DNA from 4 places in the Bradyrhizobium sp. AZCC 1578 genome. Region 4 is predicted to be linked to each of the others. Evidence: predicted binding sites of a transcription regulator. Region 4 holds the regulator's gene; each other region holds the start of a gene.
What was found. Region 4 encodes LexA, which represses DNA repair genes until DNA is damaged. Its sites were predicted from a motif close to TGTTCNNNNTGTGTTCNG; they were not measured.

Region 1 (5,118 bases), 1.7 Mb from region 4:
GAGGCAAAGGCGACCGCAAACGACGAGGTGGCGCAGATCTCCTCGAACAGTTCCTCGCGGCGTTCGGGCGTCAGCCGCTTGGAATCGTCGATGCCTTTGGGGATTCGCTTGGGATCGAGGATGACCGCGGCCGCCACCACCGGACCCGCCAGCGGGCCGCGCCCGGCCTCGTCGCAGCCGGCAACCGGCCAGACGCCGCGCTTGATCAGCGCCCGCTCGCGGCGAAAGCTCGGCGGGGCAAGCGTGATCACGCCCTTGAGCAGCTCGGCATCTTCCTTGCCGGCTTTCTTGGCCGATTTCCCGTCAGATTTCTTGGCAGACTTGTCCCGAATCATGGTCGAGATTCGTGCGCCAGCGCGCGGCGGCGCGCAACCGGGAACCCGGCACAATTCCCGTTATTCAGCGTGACCTCGTCGCCACTCCCCGGCCTCGATCACATAAACGCCCCGGCTGCCGCGCTTGGGCTCCGCAATCGTCTGCCGGTAACGCATTCCGAGCTTCTCGAGGGCATGAATGGATGGCACATTTCTCGGGTCGACGAGTCCGAGCAATCTTTCGCATTTGAGTTGGTCGAACCCGAAAGCGAGCTGCGCCTTCCCAATTTCGGTCGCGATCCCCCGGCCCCATACCCGGCGCGCAAGCACAAACCCGATCTCGAAATCGTTAGTTCCCAACGCATCGCATGGGGACAAGCCGGCAAAGCCGATGATTTCACCCGCAGGCTTTTCGGTCAAAACCGCCATCCCCGTGGGGCTGCCACCGAAGGTGAAGAATCGCCGAATGAAATCCTCGGCAGCCTCCCTTGCCAGCGGCGCCCCGGCGAATGCAAAGCGCATTACATCGCTATCGCCAAGAATCAGATCCTGCAGGACCGGTATGTCCCTTTCAGCCGCAGCGCGCAGAATCAGGCGCGGCGTTGTCAGAATGACGAGCGGCTGCTCTTCCGACGCTGGCGCGGGCTGCTGGTTCATCAAACCGCAATACGGCAATTCACCGGCCGGGAGAAGTGGCGCTGCCGCAACGTCGCGCGTTTAATCCGGCAGGTGCACCCGCCGGTCCTCGCCGACCTCGATACCGGGCGCCACCACGACTTCCCAAATGTGGTTGTCGGGATCGCCGAAATAGCCGGAATAACCGCCGTAATCGGTCTTGTGCGCCGGCTTCAACAGCGACGCGCCGCAGGAGATGGCGAAATCGAGCGCAGCGTCCACCTCCTTTGTAGAGCTGCAATTCCAGGCGAGCGTCGTGCCGCGAAACGTCTTCGGCCGCGGCTGATCCGGCAGCTTGGCGTCGCCGGCGAGTTGATCCCACGGGTAGAGCGCAATCACCGTGCCGCCGGTGTCGAAGAAAGCGACGGCCTCACCGGTTGCGCGCATTTTTCTTGCAAAACCGAGCGCTTCATAAAAGGCGATGCTGGCGCGCATGTCGCTGACGCCGAGCGTGATGACCGTGAACCGGGGGATTGGCCTGCCAGTGCTCATGCAAATCTCCATCCGTCATTGCGAGAAGCGGAAGCGGCGACGTGTCCGCCGTAGCCCGGAGAGCGAAGGCGGAACCAATCCATTCTTCCTTGCTTGGCGCGATGGATTGCGTCGCGGAGCCTGTCATCGGGCGCGCATTCGCGCGACCCGTTGGCTCACAATGACGACAACGACCTAGAACAAACTAAGTTGCTGTCCGCTTCGCTTCGGCTTGACGAAATGATCGGTCGTCAGTTTCGAACGCCGCTTGTTGAGGCCGAGCTTCTCGCAGGCAATTTCGAACCGCCGTCCGATCATCCAGGCCATCGGGCCGGTGCCCTTCATCCGCGTACCCCATTGCGAGTCGTAGTCGCGCCCGCCGCGCATGTCGCGGATCAGGGTGAAGACGTGACGGTAGCGGTCGGGATAATTCGCCATCAGCCATTCGCGAAAGAGGTCGCGCACCTCAAGCGGCAGCCGCAGCAGCACGTAGCTCGCCTCCTTGACGCCGGCGTGAGCCGCAGCATCGAGAATCCGTTCGATCTCGGAATCGTTCAGCGCGGGAATAACGGGTGCGACCATCACGGTGGCAGGGATGCCGGCCTGCGACAATTGCCGCAGCGCCTCCAGCCGCTTCGGCGGCGTCGAGGCGCGCGGCTCCATCGTGCGGGCGAGCTTGGGGTCGAGCGTGGTCACGGAAATCGCGACCTTTGCCAAATGACGCTTTGCCATTCGCTGCAGAATATCGATGTCGCGCGTCACCAGCGCCGATTTGGTGACGATGCCGACGGGATGACCGGCCCGATCGAGGACTTCGAGAATGCCGCGCATGATTTTGTGCTCACGCTCGATCGGCTGATAGGGATCGGTGTTGGTGCCGATCGCGATCATGCGCGGCTCGTAACCGGGCGCCGCCAATTCTTTCTCGAGCAATTCCGGCGCATCCGGCTTGGCGAGCAATTTGGATTCGAAATCGAGCCCGGGCGACAGGCCGAGAAAGGCGTGGGTCGGCCGCGCGAAGCAGTAGACGCAACCGTGCTCGCAGCCGCGGTACGGATTGATCGAGCGGTCGAAACCGATGTCGGGCGAGTCGTTGCGGGTGATGACCTTGCGCGAGGTATCGAGCGATACCGTGGTCTTGAACGGCGGCAGCTCGTCCAGACTCTGCCAGCCATCGTCGAAGGCGACCCGCGCCTCGGCTTCGAACCGGCCGCTGTCGTTGGACTGCGCGCCGCGGCCGCGCCGCCGCTGGCGTTCGATGGCGACCGCGAGTTCGGGAAAAGGTGTCGCACCCGCCGGTTCGGAGGGCGGCTTGACCGGCGGGTGCTTGAGGGCATGAGAGGATGCTCGGCTCATGAAGCGAACATAGCACACACCAAGAACAAATCAAGAACATAACCGACAACAATTCACCGGAAGCGCAAACACCGGCGACGGAGCCGGCGCCCGATGCCGCAAAAATCTGCACGCAAGCGGCTGTTTTGATTGTGACAAGATGATAACTGTGCAGCGTTTTTCACTGCTCGAGCCATCGAAAACCTCACTCATGTTGAGCGTGATCATTCCGACCGAAGGAATAGAACAGCCCGCCGTCGCCACGCTGGCAGCGTTGGTGCCGGGAGCCGCAGCCGGCGTCATCCGCGAGGTGCTGCTGGTCGACCGGGCCGGCAACGGCGTGATCGAACGGGTGGCCGACGTGGCCGGTTGCCGCTTTCTTAAATTCGAGGGAACACGCGCCGCGGCATTGGCCGCCGGGGCGCGGGCGGCACGCTCGCCATGGCTGATGTTCCTGCACGCCGGCGCGGTGCTCGACAGCGGCTGGATCGACGAGACCACACAGTTCATCCAGAACGTGTCGCTCAGCGGCCGGCCGCGCGCCGGCGTCTTTCGCTATGCCCGATCGCCCTATGCCGATACGAGCCTGCGCGACGGCTTGAAGTTCATGGCCCGCATGATTGTCGGACCGTCGGCGGAACAGGGGCTGTTGATTGCCCGCGATCATTATGAGCGGCTCGGCGGCCATGGTGTGGATTCCCGCCGTCCCGAGACGCGGCTACTCCGCCAGCTCGGTCGCGCCTCGCGCACCCAGTTGCGCAGCCGGATCATGGTCGTCGCCTAAAGCGATACGCCGCAGGCCCGACACAAAATATCGAAAACAACCCCATGCAAAGTAGAAGCGGAACGAGCCGGTGCCTCCCCCATGAGAATATACTTGCCAAAGTCAAATATCTATTTGACAATGGCAAATATCGAGGTGCCCGAGGTCCCAGATGAATTCCGAACAAGAAGTCGCGGCAGTTCGCGCCTTCAACCGTTTCTATACGCGCAAGCTCGGGATTATCGAGCCGAAGCTGCTGCATAGCCCGTTCACGCTGCAGGAAGCGCGCATCATCTACGAGATTGCGCATCGCCCGGCCTGCACCGCCACCGACCTCACCCGCGACCTCGGGCTCGATCCCGGCTTCCTGAGCCGCACCCTGCAGGCGCTGCAGCGCCGCCAGATCGTGACGCGAAAGCCCTCAAAGGATGACGGCCGCGTCAACGAACTCTCGCTGACCGCCAAAGGCCGCGCCGCCTCTGCCGAGCTCGAGCGCCGCTCGCGCGAGGAGGTCGGAAGCCTGCTCGCTTCGCTCGAAGACAGTCAGCGCGCCGCTGTCGTGCAAGCGATGACGACCATCGAGCAGGCGCTGGAACGGCCCACGGCGAAGCCAGCCGCCTTTCTCCTGCGCAGCCACCGGCCCGGCGACATCGGCTGGGTGATCTCGAGCCAGGCAAAGGCCTATGCCGAGGAGTATGGCTGGGACATCAGCTACGAGGCACTGGTCGCCGAGATCTGCGCGCAATTCATCAAGACCTATGACGCTTCGCGCGAGCATTGCTGGATCGCCGAAGCTGGCGGCGAGCCGGTCGGCTCGATCTTTCTGGTGAAGGGCAGTGATGACGTCGCCAAGCTGCGGCTGTTGCTGGTGGAGAAAAAAGCGCGCGGGCTCGGCGTCGGCCGCGCGCTCGTCGAGCAATGCGTCCGCGCGGCGCGCGAGAAAGGCTACAAGAAAATGACGCTGTGGACCCAAAGCATCCTTGTCGCCGCGCGAGGTATCTATCAGGCCGCGGGCTTCCGTCGCGTCAACGAAGAGCCGCACCACAGCTTCGGCGTCGATCTCGTCGGCGAAACCTGGGAGCTGGAACTGTGAAGCCCGGGCGCCGCGATACCTCGCGGCGCGTCACGCCGGAATTGCTCGCGTTCCATACCAGGCACGCGCATCAATTGCGCGTCGAGGGCCTGGCATAACATGTGGCGTGCGTTATGGGCGTTGCTGGTCAGGCTGAAGCGCCTTGGGCTTTAGGCCGCCGCAGGTGCTCATCCAGCCGCGGCATGATCTCGACGAAATTGCACGGGCGCGTGCGGTAGTCGAGCTGGGCGGCGAGAATGCCGTCCCATGCATCGCGGCAAGCGCCCGGCGATCCTGGCAGGCAGAAGATGAAGGTCGCCCCCGCCACGCCGGCGGTGGCGCGGCTCTGCACCGTCGACGTGCCGATCTTGGCATGGCTCAGCATGTGGAAGGCGATGGAAAATCCATCCATCCGCTTTTCGAACAGCGGCTCGACCGCCTCCGGCGTCACGTCACGGCCGGTGAAACCAGTGCCGCCGGTGGTAATG
Region 2 (5,118 bases), 3.9 Mb from region 4:
CAGCGGCCAGCCCGTCGCCTCCGCCACATAGCCGGCGCCGGAGGATAGATAGGTGCGCCCGACGGCGGCCAGTGCGGTGAGCAGCGCGTATTGGGTCGCCGTGTGCAACGGGTTCCGGCATAGCGCTGAGAGATAGGCGACGAAGATCACGGTGCCGATAGCGCCGGTGAAGTTTTCCGCCGAAATGGCGGCCGCCAGTGCCCATTGGTTGGTGCCGACAAAGGCGAGCCACGCAAACACCAGGTTGGAGATCGCCTGCAGCACGCCGCCGATCCAGAGGCTTGCGACCAGCGAATATCGCCGCGCCACATAGCCGCCGGCAAAACCGCCGATCAGGGTCGCGGCGAGGCCGACGCCCTTCACGATGGCGGCGTAGTCGTTGCGGGTGAAGCCGAGGTCGATCACGAACGGCGCGGTCATGGTGCCGGAAAACGCGTCGGTGAGTTTGAACAGCACCACGAAGGCCAGCACCGTCAAGGCATGCTTGCGGACCAGAAATTCGGAGAACGCCCCGATGGCGGCATGCATGACGCGCGAGAATGCAGCCTCGTCGTGGGTCTTGGCCTCCGCGCGCACCGATTGTTCAGGCTCGGTGGCGGCCAGTGCGGTGACGGTGCCGATCAGCACCAGCGCGGCCATGGCAACATAGCCCCACATCCACGCCGAGCTACGCCCGATGCCGGTGTCCTCGAACGCGCTTACGAGGAACAGCACGCCGGCGGTCGAGACCAGCATGCCGATCCGGTAGGCCGCGACGTAGGAGGCCATCCCGGCGGCCTGTTCGCTTTCGGGCAGGCTCTCGACACGGAATGCGTCGACCACGATGTCCTGCGTCGAGGACATGGTCGCGACCAGAAGTGCGCCGAGCGCCACGAACAGCGGCGAGCGCGCCGGGTCGGTCAGCGCCAGCAGCATAATCGCGCCGATCAGGAGCAGTTGCGAGAACACCAGCCAGCCGCGCCTGCGGCCGAACGCGCGCGTGAAGATTGGCACATGCAGCGCATCGACCAGCGGCGCCCAGGCAAATTTCAGCGTGTAGGGCGTACCGACCAGCGCGAACAGTCCGATGGTGCCGAGATCGACGCCGGCTTCGCGCATCCACACTAGGAGCGTCGATCCAGATAGCGCCAGCGGCAACCCCGACGAAAAGCCGAGCAGCAGGACGATCAGCACGCGCGGCTGGAGGTACACGGCCCAGGCCTCGCGCCAGGTTGGCGCGGGGGCTTTCTCGGGCGCAGAGGTGGCTTCTGGTGCTGTCATGCAGGGGTGTTAGCAGATTTTGCAACACTGTCATCGCCCGGGCGTTGACAGTCTAATATGCGGCCCTACTCCCCCGCCTGCAGCTTGCGCGGGGCGGGGAACAGCTCGGGGGTGCTGCTCTTGACGAAGCGCGGCACTTCCACCGGCGCATCGGTCTTGCTGAAATCGAGTTCCTCGATCCGCCCGGCGCGCTTTTCGATTTTGTCGGCGGAGATCAGGATCTGGCGGACGTCCTCGTTCACGTCGCCAAAATGCTTTTGCAGCTTCAGCACGCGGTCGCGCAAGCGGCCCAGATCGTCGCCGAGGTTGAGCACTTCGGTGCGGATCTGGTCGGCGGCATCGCGCATGCGCGCGTCTTTCAGGATCTGTTGCATCACCTGGATCGCCAGCATCAATAGCGAGGGCGACACCAGCACGACGCGGGCGCGGTAGGCTTTTTGGATCACGTCGTCAAAGCCGTCGTGGATTTCGGCATAGACCGATTCCGACGGCACGAACATCAGCGCGGTATCCTGGGTCTCGCCGGCGATCAGGTACTTCTCGGCGATGTCATTGACATGTTTCATCACGTCGTTGCGCAGGCGCTGCGTGGCGAATTTTCGCTCCTCGTCGCTGCGCGCGTCGTGCAGCGCGGTCATTGCCTCCAGCGGAAATTTGGCGTCGATGCAGAGCGGGCGCTGATCCGGCAGGAACACCACGCAATCCGGCCGCTTGCCGGACGAGAGCGTGTACTGGAACTCATACGAGCCCTGCGGCATGCCGTCCTGCACGATTGCTTCCATCCGCGCCTGGCCGAAGGCGCCGCGCGACTGCTTGTTGGCGAGGACGTCGCGGAGCGTTGTCACTTGAGACGTCAGGTCGGTGAGGTTCTTGTGCGCGTTGTCGATGATGCCGAGCCGCTCGTGCAGCACGCGCAGGCTATCCATGGTGTGGCGCGTGGTCGCTTCCATCGATTGGCCGACGCGATGCGTCACCGAATCCAGCCGCTCGTTGACCGCGCGCGCCATCTCGGCCTGGCGGCCGGCCAGCGCCTGCGCCATGGCGTCGACCCGCCCCGTCGATTCGCTCTGCGCTCGCAGCATCTCGCTCAGCCGCTCTTCCAGCTCGTCGGCGCGGATCGCCTGCGCCATTGCCAGTTCCGCGCCGCGGCGGGCGGAGCGGGCGATGACGATGGCAATCGTCAGCAGCAGCGCCAATGCGAGCGCGCCGAAGCCCGCCAGCGCCTCGCCCACGTGAATCGGCAGGTCGCCGACGATGAAGAGAATTTCGTTCATGTCAGCCTTGTAGCCCGATTCGCCGCTTGAATCGAACGAAGGGGGAACATTTATGGTAAATGATGGATCAATTATCGTGGTTAACGCCGGCTTAAAAATCATGGTTAAGGCCGCCTTAACGGCCGCTGCGGCGGATTGACCCCGGCAGGTCAGCGGCTTAAATCCCGCGCCAGAGAAAAATCATGGCCATCAGAGAAATCATCATCCTGCCGGACAAGCAGTTGCGGCTCGTCTCCAAACCTGTCGAAAAGGTGACGACGGAGATCCGCAAGCTCGCCGACGACATGTTCGAAACCATGTACGACGCGCCCGGCATCGGTCTGGCCGCGATCCAGGTCGCGCAACCTTTGCGGTTGATCACCATGGATCTCGCCAAGAAGGACGAGAACGGCGAGACCAAGCCGAAGCCGCGGGTGTTCATCAACCCGGAAATCATCTCCTCGTCCGAGGAAATGTCGGTCTACGAGGAGGGCTGCCTTTCGATCCCCGAATATTACGAGGAGGTCGAACGCCCGGCGCGGGTTCGCATCCGCTACACCGATCTCGACGGCAAGGTGCATGAGGAGGACGCCGATGGCCTGTTCGCCACCTGCATCCAGCATGAGATCGACCACCTCAACGGCGTGCTGTTCGTGGACTATCTGTCGAAGCTGAAGCGCGACCGCGTGATGAAGAAGTTTACGAAAGCCGCCAAGCGCGCGGCGGGGTAGGCGTTTTTCCGCCGTGATCCATCAGCCGTCATGCCCGGGCTTGACCCGGGTATCCACGTCCTTTTTGTGCCGCACTAAAGACGTGGATGGCCGGGGGCGCAGACAAGTGTACGTAGTCTGCGCAAAGCAGACTACTATGCCCGGCCATGACGGAACAAACTAACGCCGTCCCGGGATTTTTCACCTCATGCCACTCCGCCTGATCTTCATGGGCACGCCCGATTTCGCTGTGCCAACGCTTCTGGAACTCGTGGCCCATGGCCATGAGGTTGTGGCGGTCTATACCCGTGCGCCAAAGCCGGCCGGGCGCGGCATGAAACTGCAGCCGACCCCGGTCGAGCAGGAAGCGCGGCGGCTTGGGATTCCCGTGTTGACGCCCACAACGCTGAAGACGCCGGAAGCGCTTGCCGAATTCCGCGCGCACAATGCCGACGCCGCCGTCGTCGTCGCCTACGGCATGATCCTGCCGCAGGCCATCCTCGACGCGCCGCGCTACGGCTGCTTCAACCTGCACGCTTCGCTGCTGCCGCGCTGGCGCGGTGCCGCCCCGATCAATCGCGCCATCATGGAAGGTGATGCCGAGACCGGCGTGATGGTGACGAAGATGGATGTTGGCCTCGACACCGGCGACGTCGCGATGGCCGAGCGGCTCGCGATCACGGACTTAATGACGGCGGCCGACCTGCATGACGCGCTGGCGCCGCTCGGGGCCGACCTGATGGTGCGCGCCATGGGCGGGCTCGAGCGCGGCGGGTTGCAGCTCAAGAAACAGAGCGAAGACGGCGTGACCTACGCCGCCAAGATCGACAAGGCCGAGGCGCGGATCGACTGGAAGCGACCGGCGCGCGAGGTGCTGCGGCATATTCACGGACTGTCGCCGTTTCCGGGCGCCTGGTGCGAGTTGGCTGCCGACGGCGAGCCGGCGCGGATCAAGATTCTGCGCTGTGAGTTGGCGAAAGGTTCAGGTGCGCCCGGCGAGGTGCTCGACGATGGTTTGACGATCGCCTGTGGTGACGGCGCGATCCGCATTCTGGAACTGCAACGCGAAGGCAAGGCGCGGATGAAGGCCGCGGATTTCCTGCGCGGTACGCCGCTGAAGGCTGGTGCGCGGTTTTCTTAACGCTGTCATACCCCGCGATGGCGGGGTATCCAGTACGCCGCGGCCTTCGAGATTGAACCGAGGAGCCGCAGCGTACTGGATCATCCGCCGGAGCCTGTCATCCGGCCGGCCAAAGGCCGGACCGGTTGGCGGATAACGACGGCTCTACTGGATTGAGATGCCCCGCTACAAACTCATCATCGAATACGACGGCACGCCGTTCTCCGGCTGGCAGATCCAGGATAACGCGCCGACCGTGCAGGGCGCGCTGGAAACCGCGGTGAAGGCGATCTGCGGCGAGGATGTGCGCGTCCATGGCTCGGGCCGTACCGATGCCGGGGTTCATGCGCTGGCGCAGGTCGCGCATTGCGATATCCAAAAGCCGTTTCCGCCGGGCCGGCTGCGCGATGGGTTGAACGCGCATTTGCGCCCGCATCCGATCGGTGTGCTCTCGGCGGAGATCGTGGCCGATGATTTCGAGGCACGTTTCTCGGCCAAGAGACGCCACTACCGCTACCGGATCACCAACACCAGAGCCAATCTCGCGCTCGATATCAAGCGGAGCTGGCGGGTGCCGCGGCATCTCGATACGGATGCGATGGACGCCGCAGCCAAGAGGCTGCTCGGCAAGCACGATTTCACGACGTTTCGCGACACCGAGTGCCAGGCGAAATCGCCGGAGAAGACGCTGGACCAACTCGACGTGATCAGGGAAGGCGATCAGGTTTCGATCCTTACTTCCGCGCGCTCGTTCCTGCACAGCCAGGTGCGCTCG
Region 3 (5,118 bases), 3.4 Mb from region 4:
CAGCACGACGACCGGTCTCAGGTACCTTGCCGGGCTGCGCATCATCTTTCGTTGACGTGTCGACCATGTACCGACCTGCCGTCTCGGAAATCGAACAACCAGCGAGCCGGCCACACGTTCCCCTTGTGCTAGGCTATTCTGCCGCCATCGGACGAAGGCGACGCCATTCCGCCCCACTTCTAGATGCGCCACCGGGCCCGCTGGCAGCATGATTGCGTGCCAGGGGTCACTCATTGATCAGGATCAAAAGAAGAATGATAAATGAAGGAATTATTTTATGCTCTTTCGGCATTCCGCGCGCCGAGCAGGGATGGCGCGATGCACTACGCCGCCCTTCGCAAATCCTCCGCCAGCGCGCGATACGATAGCGCCTCCGCCAGATGCAGCCGGCCGATCTTTTCCGCACGATCGAGATCGGCGAGCGTGCGCGCGACGCGCAGCACGCGGTGATAGCCGCGTGCAGTCAGCTTCATGGTTTCGGCGGCGTCGCGTAGAAGTTTTTGCCCCTGTGCATCCGGCTGCGCAATTGCTTCCAGCAGCGAAGCCGGCGCTTCGGCATTGGTGCGGATGTGCGGCATGCCGGCCGCGGCGTAGCGCGCGAGCTGGATACTGCGGGCAGCGGCGACACGCGCGGCGACTTCGGCAGAGCCTTCGCTTGGCGGAGGAAGTATCAGATCGGCGGCGGTGACCGCCGGTACCTCAATGCGCAGGTCGATGCGATCCATCAGCGGGCCGGAGATGCGCATCTGGTAATCCGCGGTGCAGCGGTCGACCGGTGCGCGCCTGCAGGAATAGCCGGGATCATAGGCCTGGCCACAGCGGCAGGGATTCATCGCCGCGACCAGCATGAAGCGCGCCGGGTAGGTGACACGGTGGTTGGCGCGGGACACCGAGACCTCGCCGTTCTCCAGCGGCTGGCGCAGCGAGTCGAGCACGCGCGGATCGAATTCGGGCAGTTCGTCGAGGAACAGCACGCCCTGATGCGCCAGCGAAATCTCGCCGGGTCTGGCGCGCAGGCCGCCGCCGGTCAGCGCAGCCATGCTGGCGGAATGATGCGGTGCGCGGAACGGCCGCCGCGCGGTCAGCGCGCCGTCGCGGATTTCGCCGGCGACGGAGGCGATCATCGACACTTCCAAAAGTTCGGATGGCGACAGCGGCGGCAGGATCGAAGGCAGCCGCGCCGCCAGCATCGACTTGCCCGCACCGGGCGAGCCGATCATCAGCAAATGATGTCCGCCGGCCGCCGCGATCTCCAGCGCACGCTTGGCGCTCTCCTGACCCTTGATATCGCGCAAGTCCAGATGCGTCGCTTCCGGCTCGTGCACTTTCGGCTGCGGCCGCGACAGCACCTGCGTGCCTTTAAAATGGTTGGCGATCTGGATCAGCGATTTGGCCGCGATGATCTGGATGTCCGGGCTCGCCCAGGCCGCTTCCGAGCCGCACGCCGCGGGACAGATCAGCCCTTCCTCGCGCGCGTTCGCGCCGATCGCCGCCGGCAACACGCCCGCAACGGGCGCGATCGAGCCGTCGAGCCCGAGTTCGCCGAGTACGGTAAAGCCGTTGAGCGCATCCGGCGGGATCGCGCCGATCGCCGCCATCAGGCCGAGCGCGATCGGCAGATCGTAATGGCTGCCTTCCTTCGGCAGATCGGCCGGCGCGAGATTGACGATGATCCGCCGCGCCGGCAGGGCCAGCCCCGAGGCGATCAGCGCCGAGCGCACCCGCTCACGCGCCTCCGACACCGCCTTGTCGGGCAGACCCACAATGGCAAAGGCCGGCAGCCCAGGCGCGACCTGCACCTGCACGTCGACCGCGCGGGCCTCGATCCCCTCAAAAGCTACGGTAGATACCCGCGCAACCATGCTGCCCCCCGCGACGCAATCGAAGGTAGCGGGGAACCGGGGAGCAAGTCAAGAACATTAAGAGAACATTGTGCGCCTAGGGCCAGTCAACGCACATCCTGCATCGACATACCGGTGCTCAACCGATCGTCGACATTTCGACCCGCGCTAGCGCTCCGTTCGCATGTACGGGCTGTGCTCAGAAACAAGCTTCAGCGCCGGATCATCAGCGAGAACGCGCACCGCCTCTGTCTTTGCAGGGCTCTCATTCTCGGGGGTACCCCGGACGCTCCACACAGCGAGCCAGACGACGAGCATCCCGGCTCCGATAGCTACCATATCCTTGGTCACTTGCCGGGCCTCCAAACTGGCTGCCAAGCGCTGAAGGAAGACCAATTTCGGCGAAGCGGGATGGTTCCTAAGGTGGGCCTTTCGATGAAGGCCCTCGACGACGCATCTCACCCGCACGCATGCAGGTGTGCGGCAGCACCTGGATGATCCGGGGCCGACCACCGGCCGACCCCAAATCAAGCGTTCTTCTCAGAGCTGCATGTTCATCGGTTCGGGATAATACCTGAAACCGTCGCCGTTCTTGGCGACGTGGCCGTAGCCGGGCCAGGCGAAGTGATAGGACATGACCGGGATCTTCTGGGCGGCGAGCATGTCCAGCATCTTCACCCGCGAGGCGGCCGCCTGCTTTGGGTCGCTGTCGTAGGAGAATTCCATCCGCGGTTTCTCCAACAGCAGCACCGCGTGATGCGAGAGGTCGCCGAGGAAGCAGAAGGATTTGCCTTTCGAACTGACCATGAAGATGGTGTGGCCGACGGTGTGGCCGGGCGCTGCGAGCGCGGTGACGCCGGGCAGGAATTCCTGGTTGTCCTTGATGAAGACGATGCGGTCGCGCACCGGCATCAGGTTCTTGCGGGCGTGGATGATAAAATCCTTCAACGGACTGCCGAGCTTGCCTTCATCGGTCCAGAAATCGAAATCGCTCTGGGCGATGTAGACCTGCGCGTTCGGGAATAGCGGCTTGTCGTCGGCGCCGACCAGGCCGCCGATGTGATCGATATGGGCGTGCGAGCACACCACGGCGTCGATGTCTCCAGGCTTGATGCCGGCCGCCATCATGTTCTTCTGCTGCTGGCCGGTGGTCGGGCCGAACGCCTTTGACGTGCCCATGCCGGTATCGAACAGGATCAGCTTGTCGCCGGTGTTCACGATCGGCGAGTTCTGTTCGAGCACGACGTGGTCCGGATTGAGGAAGTTGTCGGACAGCATCTTCTTCACTTCCTCCTTCGGCACGCCGGTAAATGTGCCGGAGGGATCGCCGAGCGGCAGCGGGCCGTCGGAGACGACGGTCACTTCGGCGTCGCCGAGCATGAAGCGGTGCCAGTAGGGCGTCTGCGTGCCGAGTTTTGGCGCCTTGGCCAGCGCGCTGCCGCCGAGCATCGTTGTCGCACCGAACCCGGCGCCGAGCGCAAGCAAAGACCGTCGCGAAAGATTCGTCGTCATGCCTCTTCCTCCACAAATTTAATTGATTGCAGTACGTGCCCGGACGAACTCATCCGTGCCTGCAGGCTGCTCCCGCTTCCCGAAATTGGCAAGTGGGATGAGGAGGCACGACAGGGATGCGAAAATGACGATGACACCGCGGCGCGTCGCGGCGATATTGCAGGACAGATTTCGAAGGTCGGCATCGACAGCTACCAATCGTAGTCGTCGTACATCCACTCCCTTGGGTATCGAGGCCGCGATCTCGCTTGCGGCGGCGACCGCTCTGGTTTGCGCAAGGTCGGAGCCGGCTGGGTCGGACGCGCTGACGTCTTGGGCGGGGTCTGCTCGGAAACCTTCGCGAGATCGCGCTTCATCTCTTCCTGGCTCGTCTTCAACTCGCCAATGGCTTTTGCGTTGTCGCTGGCCATTTGTTGCTGGTTCGCCTTGAGCTGTTCGATGGTTCGCTCCAGGTTCGCGAGGTCGCGCGCGATCGTTTGCAGCAACTGTGTCTGTTCGGGGGACATGGCGGCCGTTGGCGGCGGGGAGTCTTGCGGCGGTGCGGCCTGAGCCAAGGTCGGTGCTTGCGGTGGCGATACTTGTGGTGGTGATGCTTGCGGTGGTGGTGCGGTTTCAGCCGCGGCTACGTGAACGGTTGATGGATCGGGCTGCGCGGGAGATGGCGGATCTTCCGGCGGCGACGATGGCGTTGAAAACGGGCTGCGGCGCCCACCAGGCGATAACCGGCTTGGCCCCGTCGCCATAGGACGATTGCAAAACGAGGGCAGCGACAATGATGCACGCTGCCAGAGGCAAAGCAACGAGGGTCCGGAGCGCCGGCCTTTTCTCCGGTGATGGCGCGCCAGGTCGCGGCGGGTCGGGTCGAGGCGGAGCCGATGCATCGCGTTCCATCTTTGCAAGCTGTTCAGTCAAGCGCGTGAGCTGCTCATCCGCGCGCTTGATCTGTTCGTGGGCGTGCGAGAGCCGCTCGTCGGCGCTCACGACCTGGGGATCGCGCCTTTCATTTTCTTTCGGAGGTGGTGTGGAGTTCATTGGCGTTTTCCTCTTCGTCCAATGTCGTCCGAAGGTGGCCGGTCGGCCATCCGGCAGCGCTTCGTGCAGTCTTGCCCACAGCATGGCCGCATGATGGTAGAATATGGGATCACACGGCGATAGCGCATTCAAATCCGGCAGGCTACGGCCGACGACGCAGAACGACGCGGCTCTCCCGCCGGTTCCAATCGGCCAGCGCACGCAATTCATCCGGCCTAAGTCGCGTATGAGCGCGCAGCGAAATTATTTCCCGGCGCGCTTCTTCTCGATGGTATCCCAGATCTTTGCCGCCACGTCCGGGCCGTTGAGACGCTGGATAGCGCGGATGCCGGTCGGGCAGGTCACGTTGATCTCGGTGAGGTTGCCGTCGATCACGTCGATGCCGACGAACAGCAGGCCGCGTTCGCGCAAGTCCGGGCCCAGCGTGTCGCAAATCTCGCGCTCGCGCGGGGTAAGGTCGGTCGCCTGCGCAGCGCCGCCGCGCACCATGTTGGAGCGGAGGTCGTCGGGGGCCGGCACGCGGTTGACGGCGCCGGCGAACTCGCCGTCGACCAGGATGATGCGCTTGTCGCCGTGCTTCACCTCGGGGAGGAAGCGCTGGATCACCCAGGGCTCCCTGAAGGTGACGGAAAACATGTCGAACAGCGAGCCGAAATTCATGTCCTGCGGCATCACGCGAAACACCGCCGCGCCGCCATGGCCGTGCAGCGGCTTCATGACGACCGCGCCATGC
Region 4 (5,118 bases):
GTCGATCGGCGCGGCGGCCCCCTTGCGCACGACCTTGAGGCGGATCTTGCTGTTGGCGGGGCCCTTCATCCGGCCCACCGCCTGTTCGAGGGTCATGCCCTGGATGACCTCGTCGTCGATTTGGGTGATCACGTCGCCTGACAGCATGCCGGCCTTGGCCGCGGGCGTATCGTCGATTGGCGTGACCACCTTGACGAGGCCGTCTTCCATCGTCACCTCGATGCCGAGCCCACCGAATTCGCCATGGGTGGTCTCCTGCATGTCGCTCCAGCCCTTCTCATTCATGTAGCGCGAATGAGGATCGAGCGCGGAGATCATGCCGTTGATGGCGCCTTCCATCAGCTTGGAATCGTCCGGCTTCTCGACGTAGCTGGTCTTGATGCGCTCGAACACGTTGCCGAACAGATTGAGCTGGGCGTAGGCGTCGGAACGGGCCGCGGCCTTTGCCGCCGCCACCAAATGCGCGCCTTGAGGTCCGATCACGAGAGCGGTCAGACACGCGCCCGTCACCGTGCCGAGAAGAAAGGCAAAATTCCTGCGCATCGTGGGGCGTCCCTCTATCTCTACGGACGCCCACCATCCCTGTGAATCGGCGCCCCTGTCCCGGCCCCGCCAACTCACAATGGCTTTTTGGTCGGATCAAGGCACGCCGACCGGGGGCAATACTGTCGCTTTCAGATTTTGAATGAAATCATCACGTTAGATGGAGAGTTCGTCATGCCCGGGCTTGCCGGCGTCTGCTACTTTGCGGCGCCTTCGGCGGATTTGGCCTTTGACTTCGCTGCCGGCGCCTTGGCCGCCGCTTTCGGCGGTGCGCTGTCGCCGCGCATCGTCCCCCAAGGGTCCGAATTCTTCTGCTGCTCGGGGATGTTGCCGAGCGACCTCCGGTAGGCCCGCTCGGCCTCCTTTTCCGCCGCTTTTTCCGAGGGCGTCTTGTCCTTCTCGGTCTCGCCGTATGCGGGAGGACGGGCTTGTTGGCCCCAGGCGGGGCCGGCCAATAATGCGATCACGGCGACGGCGCCCAGGATTCTGCCAACGGTTTGCATGCGACTACTCCCTGAAAATTGGCCCCAAGAAACTGGCCCAAAGCCTTAGCACAGCCTGCGTACGGGCTTAAGCGCCGGATTGGGCTACGACGCAAATCGCCGTGGCCGTTGCCGAGGCCGGTCCGGTTTTGTAAACGACTGCCATGAATTCGCCGCCAGCGCCCCATTCCGTCGATGCCTTGCTGTTCGACCTCGGCCGTGTCGTGCTCGACATCAGTTTCGATCAGGTAATGACGTGCTGGGCAGGGCATGCCGGCTGCGCGCCTGCCGACCTCGCCGTACGCTTTGTGATGGACGACAGTTTCAAGCACCACGAGACCGGTCGGATCGACGATGCGGCGTTCTTTGCGAGCCTGCGCCGGTCGCTCGGCATCGGCATCACCGACGCGCAGTTCCTGGAAGGCTGGAACGCGATCTTCACCGGCGAAATGCCCGGAATCTCGCCGCTCCTGGCGCGTGCCGCAGAACGCCTGCCGCTCTATGCTTTTTCCAACACCAATCCGGCCCATGTCACGCATTTTTCGCAGGCCTATGCGGACGTGCTCGGCCATTTCCGTCAGATATACCTGTCCTCCAGCATCGGTTTGCGCAAACCCGACGCCGAAGCCTATGATCATGTGGTAAAAGCGATCGGCGTGCCGGCGTCGCGGATCCTGTTCTTCGACGACTCGGCTGCCAATATCGAAGGTGCGCGGGCGCGCGGCCTTTCTGCCATCCACGTGACATCGACGGATGACGTGGCGAGGGCACTGACCGCACTTGGAATTTGAGGGAGGTCTGCCCGTGGCGTTGATGCCGGTTGCCGATGCATTGTCTGCCATCCTCGCGGGCGCCGATCCCCTGCCCGAAGAAATGGTGGCGCTCGATGAGGCGTATCACCGCATTCTCGCACGCGACGTCGCCTCGCGGCGGACGCAACCGCCGCAAGCGATGTCGGCGATGGACGGCTATGCGGTGCGCGCAGCTGACGCCGCCGATGTCAGCGCGCGGCTAAAGGTGATCGGCGAGGTCGCCGCCGGCCGCCCGTTCGAGCGGAAGGTCGGCCCGGGGGAAGCGGTGCGGATCTTTACCGGCGGCGTGATTCCCGATGGCGCCGACGCTGTCATCATCCAGGAAGACACTGGCGTCGAGGGCGATCATATCACCATCACGGAAGCTGCCGTTCCGGGGCGGCATATCCGCGCCGCGGGCGTTGATTTCCGCGAAGGCGACGTCCTCCTCAAACGCGGGCGCCGCCTCACCGACCGCGACCTCTCGCTCGCCGCCGGCATGAACTACCCGGAGCTTGCGGTGCACCGCCGCCCGAAAGTTGCGATGCTGGCGACCGGCGACGAGCTGGTGATGCCGGGCGCAAGCCCTAGCCCCGGCCAGATCGTCTATTCCAACGGCTACGGCTTGCGGGCACTGGCGCGGGCCGAAGGGGCAGAAATCATCGACCTCGGAATCGCCGCCGACACCGTCGCCGCGACCACGGACGGCATCCGCCGTGCCCGCAAGGCCGACGCGGACATCCTGATCACCCTGGGCGGCGCGTCGGTCGGCGACCACGACCTCGTCAAGCGGTCGCTGGAAGCCGAGGGCGTCGCCATCGCATTCTGGCGGATCGCGATGCGGCCGGGCAAGCCGATGATGCACGGCAGGCTGGGCGCGATGCGGGTGATCGGCCTGCCAGGCAATCCCGTCTCCTCGTATGTCTGCGGCTTCCTGTTCCTGGTGCCGCTGATTCGCGCTCTATCGGGCCGCGATACCATCCATCACCTGCGCGAAAGCGCGCTGCTCGGCCGCGATCTCGCCGCCAATGATAAGCGCGAAGACTATCTTCGCGCCCGCCTCGAAGCCCGCGACGACGGCACGCTGGTTGCCGTGCCGGTGAACCATCAGGACTCGTCGCTATCAGGGAATCTCGCTGCGGCACGTGCACTTGTGATACGTCCGCCGTTCGCGCCGGCTGCCACAAAGGGTTCTCGTTGCGAGCTGCTCCGGCTGCCGGAATGACGCCTGAACGGTGTTCCCCCAGCACCTTGGGCCGGAACCGCAATGCGTTCACCTGAAATTAAGTGGTTGCGGAACACATATCGAACATATAGTGTCCGTTCATGATTTGTTTCGACTGCTAGTGTCTTTGATCGAGAGTTTGGGGACTCCACGATCCGGGCGCTGAAAATTCGGAACGAGACGACGCCAACCGGGGGATTGCTCGCGATGCTTACGCGCAAACAGTACGAACTTCTGCGTTTCATCAATGAACGGCTGAAAGAGGCCGGCGTGCCGCCCTCCTTCGATGAGATGAAGGACGCGCTCGATCTGCGCTCGAAATCCGGAATCCACCGCCTCATCACCGCACTGGAGGAGCGTGGCTTCATCCGTCGCCTGCCCAACCGCGCCCGCGCCATCGAAGTCATCAAGCTGCCCGAGCTCGCAGCCGCCGCCAACAGCCGCCGCGGCTTCACGCCGAGCGTGATCGAGGGTACGCTTGGCAAACGCACAGTGAGCGCGCCGGCCGCCGAGGACGACGGCAATCGCCCGGTGGCCGTGCCTGTCATGGGCCGGATTGCCGCCGGTACGCCGATCGAGGCGCTGCAGACCCGCAGCCACACCATCAGCGTACCGCCGGACATGCTCGGCTCCGGCGAACATTACGCGCTCGAAGTGCGCGGCGATTCCATGGTGGACGCGGGCATTCTCGACGGCGACATGGCGCTGATCCAACGCAACGAGACCGCCGACACCGGCGACATCGTCGTGGCGCTGATCGACGAGGAGGAAGCCACGCTGAAGCGCTTCCGCCGCCGCGGCGCCTCGATCGCGCTCGAGCCCGCCAACACCGCCTATGAAGTCCGCATCCTGCCGCCGAACCGGGTCCGGATTCAGGGCAAGCTGATCGGGCTCTACCGCAAATACTGACCCGTTATGCCGTCCGGGCCGTGACGGAAAAGAGCCTCGGCCCGCGGCCGGGGTTTTTTGTTGCGCGTTTGGAACCAACGCCCGTTAGCGCGTTTGTGAATGTGGCGCAGTGCGCCAGTCGCAGAATTGCCCAGAAACGAGAAAAGGCTCTGCGCCATGTCCACTCTGATAGAGGCCTGTGCCTCCTTCTAGACACGGGTCAGCTATCTCAAACGAGGGAGCCATCCGATGTGTGACTATAGCCTGCATGCTGTGGCTACGCGGCCTGCCGAGGTCGGCGAGACGCTGATCACCACGACATTCCGCGGTACATCGACCCGCGGCTTTGCGTCGGAACGCGAGCCTGCAGTGGCGGTCTGCATGCTTCCCGGCACCGAACTGGCGTTCGCTGAGGACGTCAAATACGACAACCGGTGGATCTGGACTCGAACCACCGACTGGCGGGTCGGCAAGTTCAATCAAATCGACCCCCATATCTCCGACCGTCACCATGACGCGATCGAATTTCCCGACGGAAGCCATGTGCTGGTGACGCAGCTTTGCGAAGGCCAGCGCGCGACCGTGCTGCAATTGCCGGTGGTCCAGACCGGTGGCGAACGCGCGCCGAAGGTGACGGAAGCGCGTCCGGCCGAATCGATCGTGACCGGATAAACGCCCACGCGCATATGATCCGCCGGCCCAAGGCCGGCGGATCATGGTGGTACATTTTTCAGAACTCGGCACCGCAGGGGGCAGTCGGTGGTCAACAAGGTAACGTGGCAAAAAGCCGGGCGCGTCACTGAGCCCGGGCGGTACATGTTCAGGTACGGCTGGCTCACCATCACGGCCGAGGATCTCGCAATCTGGCAACAATTCCCCGACGCATCGTTCACGCTGGTCGCTCTGCCGTCGGCGCCCGACGCGCCCGAGGAATTCCATCTCGGCGCGTTCGAAATTCCAGCCAAACCCACGGTCGACGAGCACTGACGCCCGTCTACTCCTCCGCCTGAAGGTCTGCCTCGGCCGGCGTGGCATCGACGCTGCGCGGTGGCACGACGCGCGGCGCCAACACGGTGGTGTCGGCCTCACTCTCGTCGGCTATGGCCGGCGACCAAGGCCGGTCGATCCCCCTCGGCTTGACCGCCTCGACGGCAAATCCCTCGCGGCCACGCCGCAACGCCATCGCGCC

Region 1: a site for LexA is predicted at 2,838-2,855, ahead of V1290_RS11095 (PA0069 family radical SAM protein). Genes of this name have one in related genera too.
Region 2: a site for LexA is predicted at 2,566-2,583, ahead of V1290_RS21440 (DNA recombination protein RmuC). Genes of this name have one in related genera too.
Region 3: a site for LexA is predicted at 1,913-1,930, ahead of V1290_RS18880 (YifB family Mg chelatase-like AAA ATPase). Genes of this name have one in related genera too.

The regions. Positions count from the first base shown of each region.
Region 1 is NZ_JAZHRZ010000001.1:2,280,343-2,285,460, forward strand. It holds gene V1290_RS11080 (ribonuclease HII) at 1-335, opposite strand, end outside; gene V1290_RS11085 (GNAT family N-acetyltransferase) at 396-971, opposite strand; gene V1290_RS11090 (VOC family protein) at 1,032-1,481, opposite strand; gene V1290_RS11095 (PA0069 family radical SAM protein) at 1,656-2,816, opposite strand; gene V1290_RS11100 (glycosyl transferase) at 3,007-3,579, shown strand; gene V1290_RS11105 (bifunctional helix-turn-helix transcriptional regulator/GNAT family N-acetyltransferase) at 3,731-4,651, shown strand; gene moaB (molybdenum cofactor biosynthesis protein B) at 4,779-5,118, opposite strand, start outside.
Region 2 is NZ_JAZHRZ010000001.1:4,498,954-4,504,071, forward strand. It holds gene V1290_RS21435 (AmpG family muropeptide MFS transporter) at 1-1,260, opposite strand, end outside; gene V1290_RS21440 (DNA recombination protein RmuC) at 1,326-2,534, opposite strand; gene def (peptide deformylase) at 2,717-3,244, shown strand; gene fmt (methionyl-tRNA formyltransferase) at 3,432-4,364, shown strand; gene truA (tRNA pseudouridine(38-40) synthase TruA) at 4,522-5,118, shown strand, end outside.
Region 3 is NZ_JAZHRZ010000001.1:3,961,575-3,966,692, forward strand. It holds gene V1290_RS18875 (hypothetical protein) at 1-55, shown strand, start outside; gene V1290_RS18880 (YifB family Mg chelatase-like AAA ATPase) at 324-1,862, opposite strand; gene V1290_RS18885 (MBL fold metallo-hydrolase) at 2,382-3,353, opposite strand; gene V1290_RS18890 (hypothetical protein) at 3,545-3,907, opposite strand; gene V1290_RS18895 (hypothetical protein) at 3,966-4,385, opposite strand; partial or broken gene gshB (glutathione synthase) at 4,629-5,118, opposite strand, start outside.
Region 4 is NZ_JAZHRZ010000001.1:550,260-555,377, forward strand. It holds gene V1290_RS02850 (S41 family peptidase) at 1-543, opposite strand, end outside; gene V1290_RS02855 (hypothetical protein) at 741-1,046, opposite strand; gene V1290_RS02860 (HAD-IA family hydrolase) at 1,190-1,816, shown strand; gene V1290_RS02865 (molybdopterin molybdotransferase MoeA) at 1,830-3,041, shown strand; gene lexA (transcriptional repressor LexA) at 3,249-3,950, shown strand; gene V1290_RS02875 (hypothetical protein) at 4,179-4,601, shown strand; gene V1290_RS02880 (hypothetical protein) at 4,689-4,916, shown strand; gene V1290_RS02885 (ComEC/Rec2 family competence protein) at 4,924-5,118, opposite strand, start outside.